2 linked regions of the Sphaerisporangium krabiense genome follow. The main gene of each other region encodes a partner of the protein of the gene in region 2 in a complex. Links are inferred from orthologs where the notes say so. Each region holds a gene or a part of one and is shown on either strand. Other genes may lie near its edges.

The links. The genes of interacting proteins can lie anywhere in the genome.
Region 1: the proteins of secA (region 2) and secY are in contact, whole or in part, in a crystal structure (PDB 3DIN), measured with the Thermotoga maritima proteins. The link is inferred for Sphaerisporangium krabiense from one-to-one orthologs. Residues at the interface, in WP_004082002.1 of Thermotoga maritima: Glu261, Ala262, Arg263, Lys300, Ala301, Arg302, Thr303, Ile304, Ile305, Leu323, Tyr324, Asp325, Pro326, Val329, Ser330, Tyr333, Ile336, Lys340, Phe345, Val349, Glu363, Phe364, Tyr374, Ser375, Gly376, Gly377, Glu393, Ile395, Thr482, Ser483; in WP_004081795.1 of Thermotoga maritima: Glu108, Gly109, Glu110, Glu111, Ala236, Glu237, Arg238, Arg239, Ile240, Thr241, Ile242, Gln243, Tyr244, Ala245, Arg246, Arg247, Val248, Thr249, Gly250, Arg251, Arg252, Val253, Tyr254, Gly256, Ala257, Ser258, Thr259, Tyr260, Leu261, Pro262.

Annotation. Positions count from the first base shown.
Region 1 is NZ_JACHBR010000001.1:738,921-744,540, forward strand. Bases 180-2,979 are described here. They hold secY (preprotein translocase subunit SecY), read right to left. Parts: upstream 2,334-2,979; coding sequence 1,026-2,333; downstream 180-1,025. Other genes in these bases: map (type I methionyl aminopeptidase), read right to left, coding at 180-219; BJ981_RS03090 (adenylate kinase), read right to left, coding at 373-1,026; rplO (50S ribosomal protein L15), read right to left, coding at 2,503-2,976; rpmD (50S ribosomal protein L30), read right to left, coding at 2,979-2,979. Also shown: more of map, read right to left, coding at 1-179; more of rpmD, read right to left, coding at 2,980-3,161; rpsE (30S ribosomal protein S5), read right to left, coding at 3,164-3,796; rplR (50S ribosomal protein L18), read right to left, coding at 3,846-4,226; rplF (50S ribosomal protein L6), read right to left, coding at 4,229-4,771; rpsH (30S ribosomal protein S8), read right to left, coding at 4,791-5,189; BJ981_RS03130 (type Z 30S ribosomal protein S14), read right to left, coding at 5,330-5,515; rplE (50S ribosomal protein L5), read right to left, coding at 5,518-5,620. UniProt on the Escherichia coli protein: The central subunit of the protein translocation channel SecYEG. Consists of two halves formed by TMs 1-5 and 6-10.
Region 2 is NZ_JACHBR010000001.1:370,293-377,843, reverse strand. Bases 2,064-5,416 are described here. They hold secA (preprotein translocase subunit SecA), read left to right. Parts: upstream 2,064-2,414; coding sequence 2,415-5,216; downstream 5,217-5,416. Other genes in these bases: BJ981_RS01620 (Rv3235 family protein), read right to left, coding at 5,295-5,416; BJ981_RS01630 (HGxxPAAW family protein), read right to left, coding at 2,064-2,107. Also shown: BJ981_RS01640 (response regulator), read left to right, coding at 1-490; BJ981_RS01635 (winged helix-turn-helix domain-containing protein), read left to right, coding at 562-1,791; more of BJ981_RS01630, read right to left, coding at 1,832-2,063; more of BJ981_RS01620, read right to left, coding at 5,417-5,822; BJ981_RS01615 (PTS transporter subunit EIIC), read right to left, coding at 5,920-7,254; BJ981_RS01610 (GntR family transcriptional regulator), read right to left, coding at 7,286-7,551. UniProt on the Escherichia coli protein: Required for protein export, interacts with the SecYEG preprotein conducting channel.

The DNA of each region.
Region 1 (5,620 bases), 370 kb from region 2 along the record:
GGTGGCGGGAAAGCCCTGGTACCCCTTGAAGGACGGGATCGCGCCCTCGTCGCGGATGGCCTTCTCGGCGATCGCGTCCAGGTCGAGCGGCGTGACGCCCGGGCGCACGGACTCGCGCAGCAACTGGAGCGTCCGCCCGACGACCAGGCCGGCGGCCCGCATCTTGTCGACCTGCTCCGGCGTCTTGACCTGGATCCCGTGCTTGTTCTTCTTGAACACTTACTGGCACCCCCTGGGGTGAATCAACGGACGGCGCGGCAGCCCGATTCCCCCGATTGTCCCCCAACACGCCGAACGCCACCCCTGGAGAATGACCCCAGAAGTGGCGTTGGCGGAAATCGCGGGATTCGGGGAACTACGACCCTTGATGCGTTATTCGGCGAAGCGGCGCAGCTCCGCCATCGCCCGCTGCGTGATCTCCTCTACCGGACCGGTGGCGTCCACGCCGCGGAGGATGCCCTCGTCGGCGTAGAACCTGATCAGCGGCGCCGTCTGGTCCTGGTAGACCTCCAACCGGTGGCGGATGGTCTCCTCACGGTCGTCGTCGCGCTGGAACAGGTCTCCACCGCACGCGTCGCAGACCCCCTCGGTGGCGGGGGGGTCGAACACGACGTGCCACACCTTGCCGCAGGAGCGGCAGGTGCGCCGTCCGGCGAGGCGCCGCACGACCTCCTCGTCGTCCACGACCAGTTCCAGGACGAGGTCGAGCGAGGTGCCGAACTCGGCCAGCATCTTGTTGAGGATCTGGGCCTGCGGCACGTTGCGCGGGAAGCCGTCCAGCAGGAAGCCCTCCTGCGCGTCCGGCTCCGAGAGGCGGTCGCGGACCATGGCGATGGTGACCTCGTCGGGCACGAGATCGCCGCGGTCCATGTATTCCTTGGCAAGCTTGCCGAGTTCCGTGCCGCCCGAGACGTTGGCACGGAAGATGTCCCCTGTCGAGATCTTCGGGATGGACAGGTTCGATGCGATGAACTGGGCCTGCGTCCCCTTACCCGCTCCGGGGGGCCCGACCAGGACGACGCGCACTACTTGAGGAAGCCCTCGTAGTTCCGCTGCTGTAGCTGGCTCTCGATCTGCTTCACGGTGTCCAGCCCAACACCAACCATGATCAGAATGCTCGTGCCTCCGAACGGGAAGTTCTGGCTCGCCCCTGCCACCGCCAGCGCGATGATCGGCACCATGGAGATCAGGCCCAGATACAACGAACCGGGAGCGGTAAGCCGCGTGAGCACGTAGTTGAGGTACTCAGCGGTCGGCCGTCCCGGGCGGATGCCCGGGATGAAACCACCGTACTTCTTCATGTTGTCCGCCACTTCAACGGGGTTGAAGGTAATGGACACGTAGAAGTAGGTGAAGAAGATGATCAGCACGAAGAACGTGATCATGTACACCGGGTGGTCACCGCGGACGAAGTTCTGCGCGAGCCACTGGACGACGACGTTCGGCTCCGCGCTGTTGCCGAACAGCGACACCACGAGCTGCGGGAGGTAGAGCAGCGAGGAGGCGAAGATGACCGGGATGATGCCGGCCTGGTTCACCTTGAGCGGGATGTAGGTCGAGGTGCCGCCGTACATGCGGCGGCCCACCATGCGCTTGGCGTACTGCACCGGGATGCGACGCTGGGCCTGCTCGACGAAGACGACCGCGGCGATCATGAACACACCGACCACCATCACCACGGCGAAGGTGAAGGCGTTCTGACGGAAGATGTTCATGAGCTCGGACGGGAAGACCGCGATGACCTGCGTGAAGATCAGGATGGACATGCCGTTGCCGACCCCGCGGTCGGTGATGAGCTCGCCCAGCCACATGATCACGGAGGTGCCCGCGGTCATGACGACCACCATCGTGATGATGGTGAACACGTCGTTGTTGATCAAAATGGGCTGGCGACAGTTCGGGAAGAGCTGCCCGGTGCGCGCCAGCGCGACGAAGGCGGTCGACTGCAGGATCGCAAGACCGATGGTGAGATAACGCGTGTACTGCGTGATCTTGGCGGTGCCCGCCTGGCCTTCCTTCTTCAGCGCCTCAAGACGTGGAATGACCACGGTGAGCAGCTGGAGGATGATGCTCGCGGTGATGTAGGGCATGATGCCCAGCGCGAACACCGACAGCTTCAGCAGCGCACCGCCGCTGAAAAGCTGCACCATGCCATAGATGTTGGCGGCGTCTCCGGCCTGCGCCTCTTTCAGACACTGCTGGACGTTGATCGTGTTGACGCCTGGGGTCGGCAGCACCGAACCCAGCCGGAACAACACGATGATCCCCAGCGTGAAGAGCAGCTTATTGCGCAGGTCGGGCGTACGGAACGCCCGGCTAATCGCGGTCAGCACGGTCCCTCCTGCGCGCCTGTTAGGCGGTATCGGCCAGCGAAGGTCTGGAAGTGATCCATCGGCACATCTCTGATCAACGAGCCCTGGACACCGTTTGTCCAGCGCACTCTAACGCACTACGGGCGCGGCGGCTCTCCTCTGAGCCCCCGCGCCTCGTATTGCCTGCCTCCTACAGCTCGGTGACAGAGCCACCAGCTGCGGCGATCTTTTCCTTCGCGGAGGCGGAGAACGCATGCGCTCGCACGTTCAACGCCACCGAGATCTCACCGGTTCCCAGGATCTTGACCGGCTGGTTCTTGCGGACCGCGCCACGCTCGACCAGCGTCTCGACGCCGACCTCGCCGCCCTCGGGGAAGAGCTCGCCGAGCCTGTCCAGGTTGACGACCTGGTAGGTCGTCTTGAACAGGGCGTTGGAGAAGCCCTTCCGCTTGGGCAGGCGCCGCTGGAGCGGAATCTGGCCACCCTCGAAACCGAAGGGGACCGTGGTACGGGACTTGGTGCCCTTGGTGCCACGACCGGAGGTCTTGCCCTTGGACGCCTCGCCGCGGCCCTTGCGGACCTTGGCCTTGTTGGCGCCGGGGGCCGGACGCAGGTGGTGGATGCGCAGCGGCGCGCCGCCGCCGGAGTTCTCAGCGTTAGCCATGACTAGTCGACCTCTTCCACCTCGACGAGGTGCGTCACCACGGCGACCATGCCCCGGATCTCCGGGCGGTCCTCCTTGACGACGACGTCGCCGATTCGCTTCAGGCCCAGCGAGCGCAGAGAGTCACGCTGGTTCTGCTTGCCGCCGATCTTCGATCGGACCTGGGTGATCTTCAGACGAGCCATCGCTAGCTCACCGCCTTCGCCGCCGCGGCCGCCTCGGCGATGCCCTCGGCGCGAGCCTTGAGCATCCGTACGGGCGCGACGTGCTCGATCGGGAGCCCACGGCGGGCGGCGATCTCCTCGGGCCTGCTGAGGTCCTTCAGGGCCGCCACGGTGGCGTGGACGATGTTGATCGGGTTGTCCGAGCCGAGCGACTTGGACAGCACGTCGTGGATCCCCGCGCACTCGAGGACGGCGCGCACCGGGCCGCCGGCGATGACACCGGTACCAGGCGAGGCCGGGCGCAGCAGGACGACGCCGGCGGCGTCCTCACCCTGCACCGTGTGCGGGATGGTGCCCTGGATGCGCGGCACCTTGAAGAAGTGCTTCTTGGCCTCCTCGACGCCCTTGGCGATCGCCGCGGGCACCTCCTTGGCCTTGCCGTAGCCGACGCCGACCAGGCCGTTGCCGTCGCCGACGACGACCAGGGCGGTGAAGCTGAACCGCCGGCCGCCCTTGACGACCTTGGCGACTCGGTTGATCTTCACAACGCGCTCGATGTACGAGACGCCCTTCTCGGCAGCACCACCGCGGCGATCGTCGCGACGGTCACGCCGCTCACCACCGCCGCCGGCGCCGCGACGCGGAGCTGCAGCCATCAGTGGTTCCTCTTTTCGTTGCTCTTGATTGCGATGCGGGCCGGAGACATCAGAACTCCAGCCCGCCTTCACGGGCGCTGTCCGCCAGGGCCGCGATGCGGCCCGCGTAGCGGTTGCCACCACGGTCGAACACGACCGCGGTGATCCCGGCGGCCTTGGCCCGCTGAGCGACGAGCTCGCCGACCTTCTTCGCCTTGTCGGTCTTGGTGCCCTCGGCCGTGCGCAGCGAGGCGTCCAAGGTGGAGGCGCTGGCCAGCGTGTGGCCCGCGGTGTCGTCCACGATCTGCACGAAGATGTGACGCGCGGAACGATTGATGACCAGGCGCGGGCGGGCCGGCGAGCCGACGACCTTCTTGCGGACGCGGCGGTGACGGCGCGAGCGCGACAGCGCGCGGGCGGCCGTGTGCTTGGCAACCTTGGTGAAGGCCATGACTACTTACCAGCCTTTCCGACCTTGCGGCGGATGACTTCGCCCTGGTACCGCACACCCTTGCCCTTGTAGGGGTCGGGCTTGCGCAGCTTGCGGATGTTCGCGGCGACCTCGCCGACCTTCTGCTTGTCGATGCCGTCCACGTGGAACAGGGTCGGCCGCTCGACGCGGAAGGTGACGCCGTCGGGGGCGTCCACGATCACCGGGTGGCTGAAGCCCAGCGAGAACTCCAGCTGCGTCGGGCCCTTGGCCTGGACGCGGTAACCGACGCCGACGATCTCCAGCGTCTTGCTGTACCCCTTGGTGACGCCGTCCACCATGTTGGAGATCAGCGTCCGGGACAGCCCGTGCAGGGCGCGCACCTTGTTCTCGTCGTTGGGGCGGGTGACGGTGATGGTGCCGTCGTCCCCGCGCTCGACGTCGATCGGCTCCGCGACCTTGTGTGAAAGCGTGCCCTTCGGGCCCTTGACCGTGACATCCCGGCCGTCGATGGCGATGTCCACGCCACTCGGTACGGGGATGGGCAGCCGTCCGATTCGCGACATGCTGTGATTCCTCCCCTCGTTACCAGACGTAGGCGAGGACTTCCCCGCCCACACCACGCTTGCCGGCCTGCTTGTCGGTCATGAGGCCCCCGGACGTCGAGATGATCGCGACACCGAGACCGCCCAAGACCCTGGGCAGGTTGTCCTTCTTTGCATAGACCCGCAGGCCGGGCTTCGACACCCGGCGCAGGCCCGCGATTGACCGTTCACGCGTGGGCCCGAACTTGAGCTCCACCACGAGGTTCTTTCCGACCTTGGCGTCTTCGACGGTCCAGGCCTGGATGTAACCCTCCTGCTGGAGGATCTCGGCGATGTGCGCCTTGATCTTCGAGTACGGCATGCTCACGGTGTCGTGGTATGCCGAGTTCGCGTTACGCAGACGCGTCAGCATGTCTGCGATCGGGTCGGTCATCGTCATGGCCGGTGGCCCTCCTCACCGCGGTTTCCCGACCGGGACCTACGGTGTGGTCGTGGGCGCCTGACTCGGCGCCCGGTTGATATGACTTGGATGTACGGCCGGCAGGGCGCGGGCCCTCGTCGCGAGGGCCCGCACGCGGGCTACCAGCTGGACTTGGTGATGCCGGGCAGCTCGCCCCGGTGCGCCATCTCGCGGAAGCACACGCGGCACAGGCCGAACTTGCGGTAGACCGCACGGGGACGGCCGCAGCGCGAACAACGAGTGTACGCGCGGACGCCGAACTTCGGCTTGCGCTCGGCCTTGGCGATCAGGGACTTCTTGGCCATGCTCAGGCCTCCTTGAAGGGGAAGCCGAGGAGCTTCAGCAGCGCCCGGCCTTGTTCGTCGTTCGTGGCGGTGGTCACGACCGTGATGTCCATGCCCCGCTGGCGG
Region 2 (7,551 bases):
GCCCCGCCAGGGCGGCATCGAGGCCACCAGAGCGATCAAGGCCTCGGTGCCGAGCGCGCGGATCATCATGCTGACCGTGAGCGACGAGGAGGAGGACCTCTTCGAGGCGATCAAGGCGGGGGCCACGGGCTACCTGCTGAAGGACGTCCAGATCGACGAGGTCCCCGACGCCGTGCGCGGCGTCCACGAAGGGCAGTCCCTGATCAACCCGGCGATGGCGGCCAAGCTGATCAGCGAGTTCGCCAACATGAGCCGCAAGGAGGCCGAACGTCCTCCGCAGCTTCCCGTCCCCCGGCTGACCGACCGGGAGATGGAGGTCCTGCGCCTGGTCGCCAAGGGCATGAACAACCGTGAGATCGCCAAGGAGCTGTTCATCTCCGAGAACACGGTGAAGAACCACGTCCGCAACATCCTGGAGAAGCTGCAGCTCCACTCCCGCATGGAGGCCGTGGTCTACGCCGTGCGCGAGCGCCTGCTGGAGATCACCTGACCTTCCGCGCGGGCGTGGCGGTGTGACACCTGCGTAGTGGGTTTGTCGGTGGCAGGCTCTACCATCGACGCATGCCCAGTGGTCTCCCCGTTCCCGTGGCCGAACTGTCCGCCGACGACGCCCGGCGCGCCATCCTGCGCGCCCAGGGCTTCCTCGGCGCCGAGTCCCGCAGGGGCGGGGTGGCGGCCGTGCTGCGCCGCCTGGCCGCCGTCCAGCTCGACACCATCTCCGTGCTCGCCCGCTCGCACGAGCTGGTGGCGTACGCGCGGCTCGGGGCGGTCGGCCGGGCCAAGGTCGAGCGGGCCTACTGGCACGAGCCCGCCCTGGCCTTCGAGTACTGGTGCCACGCGGCGTGCATCCTGCCCATCGACCACTGGCCGCTGTACGCGTTCCGCCGCCAGGCCTACCGCGAGCGGCGCTTCCGTTGGCACGAGGTGCCGCCCACCATCGACAAGGTGCTCGCCCAGGTCCGCGACGAGGGCCCGCTGACCACCACCGAGCTGGGCGGCGCCAAGAACGGCGGCCCCTGGTGGGACTGGTCCGACGTCAAGATCGCGGTGGAGTACCTGCTGGACATCGGTGAGGTCGTCTGCACCCGCCGCGTCGGCTGGCGCCGGGTCTACGACGTCGCCGAGCGGGTCGTGCCGCCGTCCCTGCTCGAGGAGACGCTCACCGACGAGGAGTGCGTCACGCGGCTGGCCCGCGTCGCCGGGGCCGCGCTGGGCGTGGCGACCCGCGCCGACCTGATCGACTTCCTGCGGCTCAGGGGCCGGCACGCCGCGATGCTCGACACGGCCCTGGCCGACGGCTCGGCGGGGCTGGTCCCGGTCAGGGTGGCCGGCTGGGAGGCGGCGCGGGGCGGGGCCGTCTCGTGGGCCGACCCGGCGGCGCTGGAGTCCGCCCCGCGGGGCCGCCACCGCACCACCCCGCTGTCCCCGTTCGACTCGCTGGTGTGGGACCGTCCCCGCACCGAGCGGGTGTTCGGCTTCACCCACCGCCTGGAGGCGTACGTCCCGAAGGACAAGCGGGTGCACGGCTACTTCACGATGCCGGTGCTCGCCGGGGGCCGCCTGATCGGCCGGGTCGACCCCGCGCGCGAGGGCGGGACGTTCGTGGCCCGCCAGGTCGGCTTCGAGCCGGGTCCGGGCGGGCGGGTGCGGGCCGACGCGGCCGAGGCCATGGCCGAGGCCCTGCGGGAGGCGGCCACCTGGGTGGGGTGCGACGACATCCGCGTGGAGCGCGTGGTGCCCGCCGAGGCCGCCCTGCCCCTCCGGTCGGCGCTGCGCGCCGGTTCCCTCTGACGTCCGGGCCCGCCGGCCAGGGCGGGCCCGGTCCGGGCGGCTAGCGGTGCTCGAAGGGGGAGTGGTGCTCCTGGACGGCGATCTCGCGCGGGGCGTCCTCGATGACGTCGGAGAAGATGTCGAAGATCAGGGCGAGGATGCCGCCGACCACGACGACGCCCGCGCCGATCCAGAACAGGAACCAGCTGGGTCCCATGCACAGCGCCACCCCGCCGATCGTGAACCCAAGAAGCATCACGGTGACGGCCAGCCAGGAGGTCGGACGCCCCGCGTGGGACTGCCCGCCGTGTGCCTGCGCCGGTGCGCTCTCGGCCATCATGACTCCTTGATCTCGCTTCGGTATCGCGTGTGCCGGGAGGGGTGTGCCGCGGGGCAAAGATTCCCTCCCCTTAACGTCGCACGATATACAACGTGCCCGCCGGTCGTCGCAGGCCGTACCGGTGTAACCGGGATGAACGTCCCCGGCGTGGGGAAAGCCGGGAACTCTCCGGGCCCCGACAGCGTCTTTGACGGTGGCTGTGTGCGGTGGTGAAACCGCCTACCATGGTTACGGGGAACTCTGTTATGTCCTCATGTCCCGGCCGCCGGGCCGCGGTACAGACCTGCGAGGAGCTTTACACAAAGTGCCAGCCATCTTCGACAAGATCCTTCGCGCCGGTGAGGGCAAGGTTCTGCGCAAGCTGAAGCGGATCTCCGAGCAGGTCAACTCCATCGAGGCCGACTTCAAGAACATGACGGACGCGGAGCTGCGCGCGACCACCGAGGAGTACAAGCAGCGCCACGCCGACGGCGAGTCCCTCGACGATCTGCTCCCCGAGGCGTTCGCCACCGTCCGCGAGGCCGCGAGCCGGGTGCTCGGCCAGCGCCACTTCGACGTCCAGATCATGGGCGGCGCCGCGCTGCACCTCGGCAACATCTCCGAGATGCGCACCGGTGAGGGCAAGACCCTCACCTGTACGCTCCCCGCGTACCTCAACGCCATCTCCGGCAAGGGCGTCCACGTCATCACCGTCAACGACTACCTCGCCAAGCGCGACGCCGACACGATGGGCCGTATCCACCGCTTCCTCGGCCTTGAGGTCGGCGTCATCCTGGCGAACATGCCGTCGGACGAGCGCCGCCGCCAGTACGCGGCCGACATCACCTACGGCACCAACAACGAGTTCGGCTTCGACTACCTGCGCGACAACATGGCCTGGTCGCTGGAGGAGTGCGTGCAGCGCGGCCACAACTTCGGGATCGTCGACGAGGTCGACTCCATCCTGATCGACGAGGCCCGCACGCCGCTCATCATCTCCGGCCCCGGCGAGCAGTCCGGCAAGTGGTACCAGGAGTTCGCCAAGATCGTGCCCCGCCTCCGCAGGGGCGTCGAGGGCAAGGACGGCGAGGAGAGCACCGGCGACTACGTCGTCGACGAGAAGAAGCGCACGGTCGGCGTGCTGGAGGCCGCGGTCGAGAAGGTCGAGGACTGGCTCGGCATCGACAACCTCTACAAGCCCGAGCACACCCACCTGGTCGGCTTCCTCAACAACGCCATCAAGGCCAAAGAGCTCTACAAGCGCGACAAGGACTACATCGTCGTCGACGGCGAGGTCCTCATCGTCGACGAGTTCACCGGCCGCGTCCTGCACGGCCGCCGCTACAACGAGGGCATGCACCAGGCCATCGAGGCCAAAGAGGGCGTGAAGGTCAAGGACGAGAACCAGACCCTCGCCACCATCACCCTGCAGAACTACTTCCGCCTCTACACCAAGCTCGCCGGCATGACCGGCACGGCGGCCACCGAGGCGAACGAGTTCCACCAGACCTACAAGCTCGGCGTGATCCCCATCCCGACGAACCGGCCCATGATCCGCAGGGACCAGGCCGACGTCGTCTACAAGACCGAGGACGCCAAGTTCGTCGCGTGCGTCAACGACATCAAGGAGCGCTACGAGAAGGGCCAGCCGGTGCTGGTCGGCACCACCTCGGTCGAGAAGTCCGAGAAGCTCTCCAAGATGCTCAAGCGCCTCGGCGTGCCGCACGAGGTCCTGAACGCCAAGAACCACGCGCGTGAGGCGGCGATCATCGCCGAGGCGGGCCGCAAGCACGCCGTCACGGTCGCCACCAACATGGCCGGTCGAGGCACCGACATCATGCTCGGCGGCAACTCCGAGTTCCGCGCCGACCTCGAGCTCCAGCAGCGCGGCCTGTCGCCGTCCGAGACCCCGGAAGAGTACGAGAAGGCCTGGCCGGAGGCTCTGGAGAAGGCCCGCGACGCGGTCAAGACCGAGCACGAGGAGGTCGTCGGCCTCGGCGGCCTGTACGTCCTCGGCACCGAGCGCCACGAGTCCCGCCGCATCGACAACCAGCTCCGCGGCCGGTCGGGCCGTCAGGGCGACCCCGGCGAGTCCCGGTTCTACCTCTCCCTCGAGGACGACCTGATGCGGCTGTTCAACGCAGCCCGCGTCGAGATGATCATGACGCGGCTGAACATCCCCGAGGACGTCCCGATCGAGTCGGGCATCGTCACCAAGGCCATCGCCACGGCTCAGCACCAGGTCGAGCAGCAGAACTTCGAGATCCGCAAGAACGTCCTCAAGTACGACGAGGTCATGAACCGCCAGCGCAAGGTGATCTACGCCGAGCGCCACCGCGTGCTGGAGGGCGCCGACCTGCACGAGCAGGTCCGCACCTTCGTCGCCGACGTCGTCGAGGCGTACGTCCAGGCCGAGACCTCCGAGGGCTTCGCCGAGGAGTGGAACCTCGACAAGCTGTGGAAGGCGTTCCAGCAGCTCTACCCGATCTCCGGCACCGCCGACGAGCTCATCGAGCGCGAGGCCGGCGGCGAGCGCGAGAGCCTCACGCCGCAGATGCTGAGCAACTGGGTCAAGGCCGACGCGCTGGCGGCCTACGACCGCCGCGAGCAGGAGCTGGGCTCCGAGACCATGCGTGAGCTGGAGCGCCGGGTCATCCTGTCGGTGCTCGACCGCAAGTGGCGCGAGCACCTCTACGAGATGGACTACCTGCAGGAAGGCATCGCGCTGCGGGCCTACGCCCAGCGGGACCCGCTGATCGAGTACCAGCGCGAGGGCTTCGACATGTTCACCGCGATGCTGGAGGGCATCAAGGAGGAGTCCGTCGGGTACCTGTTCAACCTCGAGGTCGAGGTGCAGGACAACCCGATCGTCGAGGAGGTGCCGCAGGACGCCGGCGTCAGCGAGGCCGAGGCCATCATCTCCAAGGCCCTGCGCCGCCCGCAGCGCCCCACGGAGATGATCTACACCGCGCCGGGCGAGAGCGGCGAGGTCGAGCAGACCCGGGTGCGCACCACGGCCGCCGAGCGCGCCGCCTACGGAAACGTCGAGCGCAACGCCCCCTGCCCCTGCGGCTCGGGCAAGAAGTACAAGCGCTGCCACGGCGACCCCAAGAACGCCTCCGCCTGAGCACGTCCCCCGGCCGCGCGCCGGGGAGGAGCGCCGACCGGCCCCGCGACCTTCCGCAGGTCGCGGGGCCGCGGCGTTTCAGGCCGTCTCGAACTCCGTGCACAGCCACTGCGTGCCCCGGCGCTCCACGCGCAGCGCCAGCACGCGGCTGCGCTCGCCGCAGTGCACCAGCAGGCACGCCTCGACCACGCCGTCCCGCGGCCGGTGGACGTGCGGCGCGCCGGCCAGCGGAGGCCGTCGCGTCTCGATCATGCGGCCGGCGCGCACCAGCTCGGCGTAGGCGCGCTCGGTCAGATGACCGGCCACGCCGGCGGGCGGGCGGCGTCCGGCGAGGACCTCGGCCAGGGCCTGCCCGAGCGCGCGCAACCCCCGCTCGCCGGGCGGGGCGCCGTCCGCGCGGCGGGCCCGCCGCATGGCCCCAGGATCGTCCCTGCGGCGCTCGCGCGGGGCGGCGCGGGCCCGGACATGGGCGAGGTCATGGGCGGGGTCGTGGGCGCGCGGCCGGGGGCCGTGTGCCGGCGCGGCGGGCCCGCGCGGGACCGTGCGGCGCTCCTCGTCGTACGGCGGGTCGGCCGGCGGGACCGCGCCCAGATGGGGGAGAGGCATGGGTCGGGAGGACGGGGGCATCGCGGGAGGCTCCGGTTGTCGTCGGCGGTCGGGACGCCACTTAGGAGACCTCGGGACGCGGGGTTGATACCGGCCGTCAGGGGCCGTTTCTGGACGCGGGCGCGGCAGGTTCCCCGGCGTCGGGGTCGGGTTCCGGCTCGCGGCCCGGGGTGAGGATGTCCAGGCGTTTGATCAGGAAGCTGAACACCGTGTAGTACACGACCGCGTAGATGAGGCCGAGCACCATGATCTGCCAGAACTTGTCGGTGTTGGACTTGGTGGCGTTGAGCGCCGCGTCGATGACCCCGGCGGAGAAGCTGAAGCCCAGGTGGCCGTCCATGGCGGCCACCAGCGCCAGCGAGACCCCGGTCAGTAGGGCGTGGATGACGAACAGCAGCGGCGCGACGAAGATGAACGCGAACTCGATCGGCTCGGTGATGCCGGTCACGAACGCCACCAGCGCCGCCGAGATCATGATGCCGCCCACGGCGCGGCGCCGGTGCGGCGGCGCGGCGCGCCAGATGGCGATGGCGGCGGCGGGCAGGCCGAACATGATGACGGGGAAGAACCCGGCCATGAACTCGCCGGAGCCGGGGTTGCCCTGCAGGTAGCAGGTGAGATCGCCGGCGAACTGCCGGCCGCCGACCACGCAGTCGGGCACCTGGAACCACACCATCGAGTTCAGGAAGTGGTGCAGGCCGAACGGGATCAGCAGGCGGTTGGCGACGCCGTAGACGCCGGCGCCCACGGTGGAGTGGTCGCCGATCCAGCCGCCGAAGGCGGTCATCCACTCGCCGACGGGCTGCCACACGACGCCGAACACCACGCCGATCACCAGCGCGGCGAAGGCCGTGACGATGGGGACGAACCGGCGCCCGCCGAAGAACGCCAGCCAGGTGGGCAGCTTGATGCGGTGGTAGCGCTGGTAGAGCACGGCGGCGACCAGGCCGATGACGATGCCGCCGAGCACGCCGGTGGGGTTGCCCGCGGCCAGGTTGATCACCTGGGCGGGCCTGCCCTCGGCGTCCAGGATCGTCTGGGCGACGCGGTCGTGGACGGCGTAGCCGGAGGCGTCGAAGAACAGGAGCTTGGAGACCCGGTCGAACACCAGGTAGCCGATCAGCGCCGCCAGGCCGGTCGAGCCGTCGGAGCGCCGCGCGTACCCGATGGCCACGCCGATCGCGAAGAGCAGGGGGACGTTGTCGAAGAGCGCGGTGCCCGCGCCGCCGACCACCTCGGCGATCTTGTCGAGCGCCGCGTTGTGGGTGCGGCCGAGGAGGTCGTCCTGGCCGAGCCGGCGCAGGAGCGCCGCCGCGGGGAGGGCCGCGATCGGCAGCATGAGCGAGCGGCCGATGCGCGACAGGATCGACATGAAGCCGGTTCTCGGGGACGGGGGCGCGGGGAGGCCCGCTTCGGCCGAGGCGGAGCTCATCGGCTTTCCTCCAGGTCGGGGAAGGGAGGACTCAGCTGCGCCGTGTCGGGATCTCCAGCACCGTGCGGAGCTGGTACCGGTCGGCGCGGTAGGTCGACACCCCGAACTCGACACAGACGCCGCCCGAGAACGACCGGCGCTGGAGCAGCAGCACGGCCCCGCCTCTCGGCATCTTGAGCAGGTCGGCGTCGCCCGGGTCGGCGATGCCCCCGTCGATGGTCAGTTCTCCGGCGTCCAGCACGACCCCGTGCCGCGTCTCCAGGAGCGCGTAGAGGGATCGGCCGGACAGGTCGAACG